Regions from separate parts of the Stenotrophomonas sp. GSD10 genome, predicted to be linked through region 2. Evidence: riboswitches for the same ligand, from Rfam matches in the RefSeq annotation. Region 2 holds a riboswitch; the other holds the start of a gene.
The links. Region 2 has a riboswitch for thiamine pyrophosphate ahead of thiC (phosphomethylpyrimidine synthase ThiC). Riboswitches for the same ligand answer to the same signal wherever they lie in the genome.

Region 1: it holds a riboswitch for thiamine pyrophosphate, as region 2 does, so the genes downstream of both, N4G47_RS20520 (TonB-dependent receptor) here and thiC (phosphomethylpyrimidine synthase ThiC) in region 2, are expected to answer to the same signal.

The regions. Positions count from the first base shown of each region.
Region 1 covers NZ_JAOCMC010000002.1:4,425,227-4,428,598, forward strand. Annotated here, with positions in the region: partial or broken gene N4G47_RS20520 (TonB-dependent receptor) at 1-1,465, opposite strand, end outside; TPP riboswitch at 1,536-1,631, opposite strand; gene N4G47_RS20525 (phosphotransferase enzyme family protein) at 1,744-2,868, opposite strand; gene N4G47_RS20530 (glycine zipper 2TM domain-containing protein) at 2,995-3,372, opposite strand, start outside.
Region 2 covers NZ_JAOCMC010000002.1:3,389,037-3,392,408, reverse strand. Annotated here, with positions in the region: gene N4G47_RS15890 (BCCT family transporter) at 1-723, opposite strand, end outside; TPP riboswitch at 978-1,078, shown strand; gene thiC (phosphomethylpyrimidine synthase ThiC) at 1,161-3,005, shown strand; gene N4G47_RS15880 (ion channel) at 3,101-3,372, shown strand, end outside.

The DNA of each region.
Region 1 (3,372 bases), 1.0 Mb from region 2:
GCGGTCTGTGGCAGGAAGCGCGACAGTCGGCTGTGGCGCTGCGGGTTTCCGCGCTTGTCGTAGGCACGCTCGTCCAGGCGCACGAAGCGGCCGCCGGCCAGCCACTGCCAGTCATCGCCGAAGCTCATCCGATCCAGCGCGAAGAACGCGGTCTGGCGGCTGTCCAGGCGCCGTGCGGAGGGGCCCGGCATCTTCGGCGACGGTTCAAATACCGGAACCGGCGCTTCGTGGATGTTGCTGGTGCCGACGTACTCGTTGACGCTCGGGCGCTTGTCCACGGTGCGGCGGAAGTAGTCGGCACCGACGGTCAGCTGGTGACCGACGCTGCCGGTCTCGAAGCGGCCGCGCAGCTCGGCACGCGCCTGCTGGTTGCGGCGGGTGTCGTCCGGGCTGCGGTAGTCGTAGACGTCGTAGTCGCCGTTGGGCGCGAAGTAGTTGCCCGGCACGCTGCCGTCGGCACATTGTGCGGCGTAGTAGCAGCCGTAGGCGAAGGCGACGTTGTCATCGATCACCGAGCGGCTGTGGCCGACCGAGACGCGCGACTGCCAGGCGTCGTTGAAATCGTAGGTATGCAGGGCGGTGATGTTGGTGCTGGCGATATCCACCGGGCGCTGCCACGGCTGGTAACCCAGCAGGTGTTCGCGGTCGACGCCACGCGGCAGCTCGCGTGCGCCCAGCAGCTGGTAGCCCGAGACCGAGCGCTGCGAACTGGTCTGGTAGTTGGCATCCACTTCCAGCTTGCCGCGTTCGCCGATCAGCCAGTCGGCGGCCAGCGAGTAGAAGTTGCGGCGGCCATCGGCGTGCTCGACATAGGAGTTGCTGGAATCCCACGCAGCGTTCAGGCGCAGGCCGAAGCGCGGGGTGATCCAGTGGCCGACATCGACGGCGACATAGCGCGAGCCTTCCGAATCGGTGCCGAGCGTGGCGGTGCGCACTTCGGCCGGACGCTTGCCGATGTAGTTGATGATGCCGCCCGGCGCCATCACGCCTGCAGCCAGGCCGGCTTCACCCTTGAGGATCTCCACCGCCTGCACGTTCTCCAGCGCCAGGCGTTGTTCGCCGGCGATGGACAGGCCGTTGAAGCGGTAGCCGGTGGCCGCGTCCAGCGCGAAGCCGCGGATGGCGATGTTCTGGTAGTAGCCCACCGGCGCATACGCATCGCCCAGCGAGGCATCGTTGCTGGCCAGCTCGGACAGCGTGCGCACCTGGCGACGGTCGAGGTAATCGCGCTCGAGCACGTTCACCGAGGCCGGCGTGTCTTTCCAGCTGCCGCCACCGAAGGCGTTGACGCGCGAGGTATCGGTCTTCGGTTTGCCGGCCTGCACGCGCACCGCCGCCAGTTCGGTCGGCGAGCGTTCGGCGCCGGTGGCAGCCGCATCGGGGAGGCATCGGCCTCGCTGGCATGCAACGGCAGCGCGGCACAGAGGGCGAGGGCGAGCAGGGTGGGGCGCAGGCAGCGGTTCATTCGATTCGTCTTCGGACAACAAGGGAGACGAAGCGACGGCGCGCAGGTGCACCGGCCCGGAACGGGGGTGTGGCTGCGGCTCAAAGCTCCCTACGCCGGTGCAAACCGGATCAGGTTCCAAGGGACTCTCTCAGCCTGGCAGATCCAGGCACCCCCGCTTCAGATGACCATTTCACTACAAATGGTACGGATTTGCGAGCGCCGCCCGGGGTCGGCTCCCTTTCCGCAGGAAAGGGCTCTGACCCAAATGATGCGTCCCCGGCGGTGCGCCAACCAGCTCAGGCGGCGGCGCGCAGCGCCTGCAGCAGTGCCTGCCCCGGCGCGCTGCGGAACCACGCCGGATGCCCCAGCATGAAGGGCTGCCAGGCCACGTCGGCATTCGCGGTGGAGCCGGTGATGCCCTCGAAGTACTCCACTTCGGACAGTGCGAAGTCGAAATGGACCATCGGCAGCAGGTCCGCCAGCAGTTGCACGCGCGTGGCCGACAGCGGCAGCACCTGCCGATAGCCCTCGAGCAACGCCAGCGCGATATCGATGCGCACCGCCTCCCTGCCGCGTTCCAGCTCCAGCCACGCCACCGCATTGCGTTCGATGGCGGTGGCAAGGTCGAACAGTGCGCTGGTGGGTGAGGCGAGGCCGAAATCCAGCACGGTGCTGACCTGGCCGTCGCGCCACAGCAGATTGGACACGTGCCAGTCGTTGTGTGCCCACAGCCGCGGTTCGTCGCGCAGGCGCTCGGCCAGGCCCGCATGCCAGGGCAATACATCGCGGCGCAGCTGCGCTTCCCACGGGATGCGCGCGAGATAGCGCGCCAGCCCCGGGCGTGCAGGCAGGTCGGCCTTGATTGCTGCGATCGGATCGTCGGCGCGGATCAGATCGTCACGTGCGACCAGCAGATGGGTGCTGCGCTGGGGTGCGTAGTAGCTGGCCGCAGCGCGGTGCAGCTGCGCGAGCGCGCGACCGGCTTCGCGGGCCTGTGCGACGTCGGTCAGCAGCGACCACGACACCGCATCGCGGTACAGGTCCTCGCCCACGCCCAGAGCGTGCAGTTCATACGTCCATTGACCGTGCTCGACGGCCGTCTGGCCATCGGCCGAGGCCAGCACCTGCACCACCGGCACGCCACCGGCGGCGAGATGGGCGATGAAGCGGTGCTCTTCTTCCAGGCAGGACGCACTGCGCACGTTGTGGTGGTGGCGCTTGATGAACACCGGGCCATGCGGTCCGGCAACGATGGCGGCGGCCGACAGCGGGCGTGGGCTGTGCCAGCGCGGTACGCTGCGTTCGCCCAGCTGCGGGTAACGGGCGCTCAGCCATGCGATGTCAGCGGCGTTGATCGGTGGCCAGTCGGCGGCAACCTCGTCGTTGTTGAGGCCCTGCACGCGGTGGGAAGAAGAAGTCATGCCGCAGCCCATGGGGAAGTCACATCCAAGGCTGCGCATTCAACGCCATGCCCGCCGGCAACGCAAACGGGCGGGTCATGGACCCGCCCGTCGTCAGGCGATCAGCCGCCGTGCCGCAGGGTGTGCTTACCAGCCGCGATGACGGCCCCGGTCGTGGTAGTAGCGGTTGTCGTAGTAGCGCTCGCGCTGCCAGCGACGGTCGTCACCCCGGTCGTAGTAGCCGCTGCGGTAATAGCCACGGTCGTAGCGGCGGTCGTAGCGGTTGTCGTAGTAACGCCGGTCGTGGCGGTCGGAAGTGGTCAGGTTGCCGATCGCGCCGCCGGCCACGGCACCGCCGACGGTTGCGGCCGGGTCGCCATTGGACAGCAGGTTGCCGGCCACGCCACCGACCACGGCACCGACCAGGGTGCGCTTGTCCTTCCTCGACATCGCGCTGGCATCGCTGACCACGGCCACGCCGGCAACCAGTGCCAGAGCCATCGCCAGACCACGGAAGCTGAGTGC
Region 2 (3,372 bases):
GCGGTCGACGCCGCTGAGCGTGGACGCCATGTACAGCACGAATGCCACCGCGATGATCACCAGCTGCAGTGGCGGCCCTGCGTGCAGGCCGAACACACGCTCCATGCCGGCGGCAATCTGGATGGTGCCGAAGCCGAGCGTGGTGGCGACACCGATCGCGGTGGCAACCACCGCGGCGATGTTGACCACGCGCCCGATCCAGCCGCGATGGTGGCGGCCGATGATCGGCTGCAGCATGTCACTGACCAGGCCGCGGCCATTGCGGTTGAACTGGAACCACGCCATCGCCAGGCCGATCAGCGCATAGATCGCCCACGGATGCAGGCCCCAGTGGAAGAACGCGTAGCGCATCGAGGCGCGCGCGGCGTCCATGCTTTCCGGTGCCAGTCCTTCCGGTGGTTTGCTGAAATGCGAGATCGGCTCGGCTGCGCCCCAGAACACCAGGCCGATGCCCATGCCGGCCGCGAACAGCATCGACATCCAGCTGGCACGCGAGAATTCGGGTTCGGCGTCTTCGCCGCCGATGCGCAGGTTGCCGAAGCGGCCGAAGGCCAGGTACATCAGGAACACCAGTGCCAGGAACACCACCAGCAGGTACAGCCAGCCGACACTGCGGATGACCTCGGCCAGCATGGACTGCACAACGGTATTGAAGGGGCCGGGCGCGATGCCGGCCAGCAGCACCAGCAGCAGAACCAGTGCGATGGAAACGCGAAACACCATGAAGGAGCTTCTCCGATCAAGGGGATTGAGGGGAGCGAGCAGAGCTTGCAGCGAATGGCCGGCGGCATGCAGCACGCGCCGGGCAGGGGCCGCGAAGGCGGCGTGGAACGCATCGATCTCAGCGACGCGATGGGCGTGCACGTTACTGAACGCGACGTCACGGTTCTGTTAACGAATGACGATTGGGGTCAGATCCGCTTTCCGCCGGAAAGCGGATCTGAACCCGGAGGCGGGCGGTCTATGCTCTAATGCGCAGCAAGAAGCGGGGGTACCGGGCCTTGTGGCCACGGTTGAGACAGTCCCTTGGAACCTGATCCGGCTCATACCGGCGTAGGGAAGCTTTGCAATGCAGCCGTGCCCGGACTCCGCCCAAGGACCGTCCGTGCGCGCGCGCAGTGCGCCGCCGCTTCGTCCCTGACCTTCCTGGACGATGCCCGATGAACGCACAGCTCTCCGCCCTGCAGCAACAGGCCCAGCAACTCTCCGAATCCGTGACCCGGCCCATCCCCGGTTCGCGCAAGATCCATGTGCCCGGTTCGCGCCCGGACCTGCAGGTGCCGATGCGCGAGATCGCGCTGACCCGCACGCCCACGCTGTTCGGCGGCGAAGAGAATGCACCGGTCACCGTCTACGACACCTCGGGCCCGTACACCGATCCGCAGGCCCGCATCGATCTTTCCGCGGGCCTGCCGGCAGTGCGCCGTGCGTGGATCGAGGAACGCGGGGACACCGAACAGCTCGATGGCCTCAGCTCTTCTTTCGGGCGCGATCGCGAACACGACCCGAAGCTCGATGCCGTGCGCTTCCCCGCGCGCAGCCTGCCGCGACGTGCGCGTGCCGGCGCCAACGTCACCCAGATGCACTATGCGCGGCGCGGCATCATCACCCCGGAAATGGAGTTCGTCGCCATCCGCGAGAACCAGCGCCTGGACGCGATCCGTGATGCAGCCCTGCTGCAGCAGCACCCGGGCGAGGCCTTCGGTGCGTCGATCCAGAAGATCATCACCCCCGAATTCGTGCGCGACGAGATCGCACGCGGCCGCGCGGTGCTGCCCAACAACATCAACCATCCGGAAAGCGAGCCGATGATCATCGGCCGCAACTTCCTCACCAAGATCAACGCCAACATCGGCAACAGCGCCGTGTCCTCGGGCATTGCCGAGGAAGTGGAGAAACTGGTGTGGGCGATCCGCTGGGGTGGCGACACGGTGATGGACCTGTCCACCGGCAGGCACATCCACGAAACGCGCGAATGGATCATCCGCAACTCGCCGGTGGCGATCGGCACCGTGCCGATCTACCAGGCGCTGGAGAAGGTCGATGGCCGCGCCGAAGCGCTGACCTGGGAGATCTTCCGCGACACCCTGATCGAGCAGGCCGAGCAGGGCGTGGACTACTTCACCATCCACGCCGGCGTGCTACTGCGCTATGTGCCGCTCACCGCCAAGCGCGTGACCGGCATCGTCAGCCGCGGCGGTTCGATCATGGCCAAGTGGTGCCTGGCGCACCACAAGGAGAACTTCCTCTACACGCATTTCGAAGAGATCTGCGAAATCATGAAGGCCTATGACGTGACCTTCTCGCTGGGCGACGGCCTGCGCCCGGGCTGCATTGCCGATGCCAACGACGCAGCACAGTTCGGCGAGCTGGAGACGCTGGGCGAATTGACGAAGATCGCCTGGAAGCACGATGTGCAGACCATGATCGAAGGCCCCGGCCACGTGCCGATGCAGTTGATCAAGGAGAACATGGACAAGCAGCTGCGCGAGTGCGGCGAAGCGCCGTTCTACACGCTCGGTCCACTGACCACCGATATCGCGCCCGGCTATGACCACATCACCAGTGCGATCGGTGCGGCGATGATCGGCTGGTTCGGCACCGCCATGCTCTGCTACGTCACGCCGAAGGAGCACCTGGGCCTGCCCAACCGCCAGGATGTGCGCGACGGCATCATGGCCTACCGCATTGCCGCGCACGCGGCGGATCTGGCCAAGGGCCACCCGGGCGCACAGGTGCGCGACAACGCCCTGAGCAAGGCACGCTTCGAGTTCCGTTGGGAGGACCAGTTCCACCTTGGCCTGGATCCGGAGAAGGCCAAGGAGTTCCATGACGAGACCCTGCCCAAGGATGCGCACAAGCTGGCCCACTTCTGTTCGATGTGCGGCCCGCACTTCTGCTCGATGAAGATCACCCAGGATGTGCGCGACTACGCCGAGGCCGGCATGAAGGAAAAGTCCGCCGAGTTCCGCGCTTCGGGCGCCGAGGTCTACCACCAGGGCTGACGCGTGGCCGGTCGTGTCGGCCACTGGCCGGCATGACCGTTCCTCACGCCGGTCACCGCTATGCTCGGCCCATCGTTGCCAGAGGAAAGGACGCCATGCCTGTTGCCGTGACCACGCGTTGGCTGGCCATTGCCCGCCGCCACCCTTCGGCCTGGCTGCTGGCGGCGCAACTGCTGGCGGTGGTGCTGTATCCGGCGCTGGACGACACCGCCGGCGGACGTGCCGCGCTGGGCATGTTCGGCATGGCGGTGCTGGGCCTGGCGCTGTGGGTGGTGCAGCGCAGCCCGTTGGGAAGCTGGCTGGCCCTGCTGCTGGCGATCCCCGCCGTGGTGTTTTCGTTGGCGGGGGCGCTGCTGGAGCGCAGCGC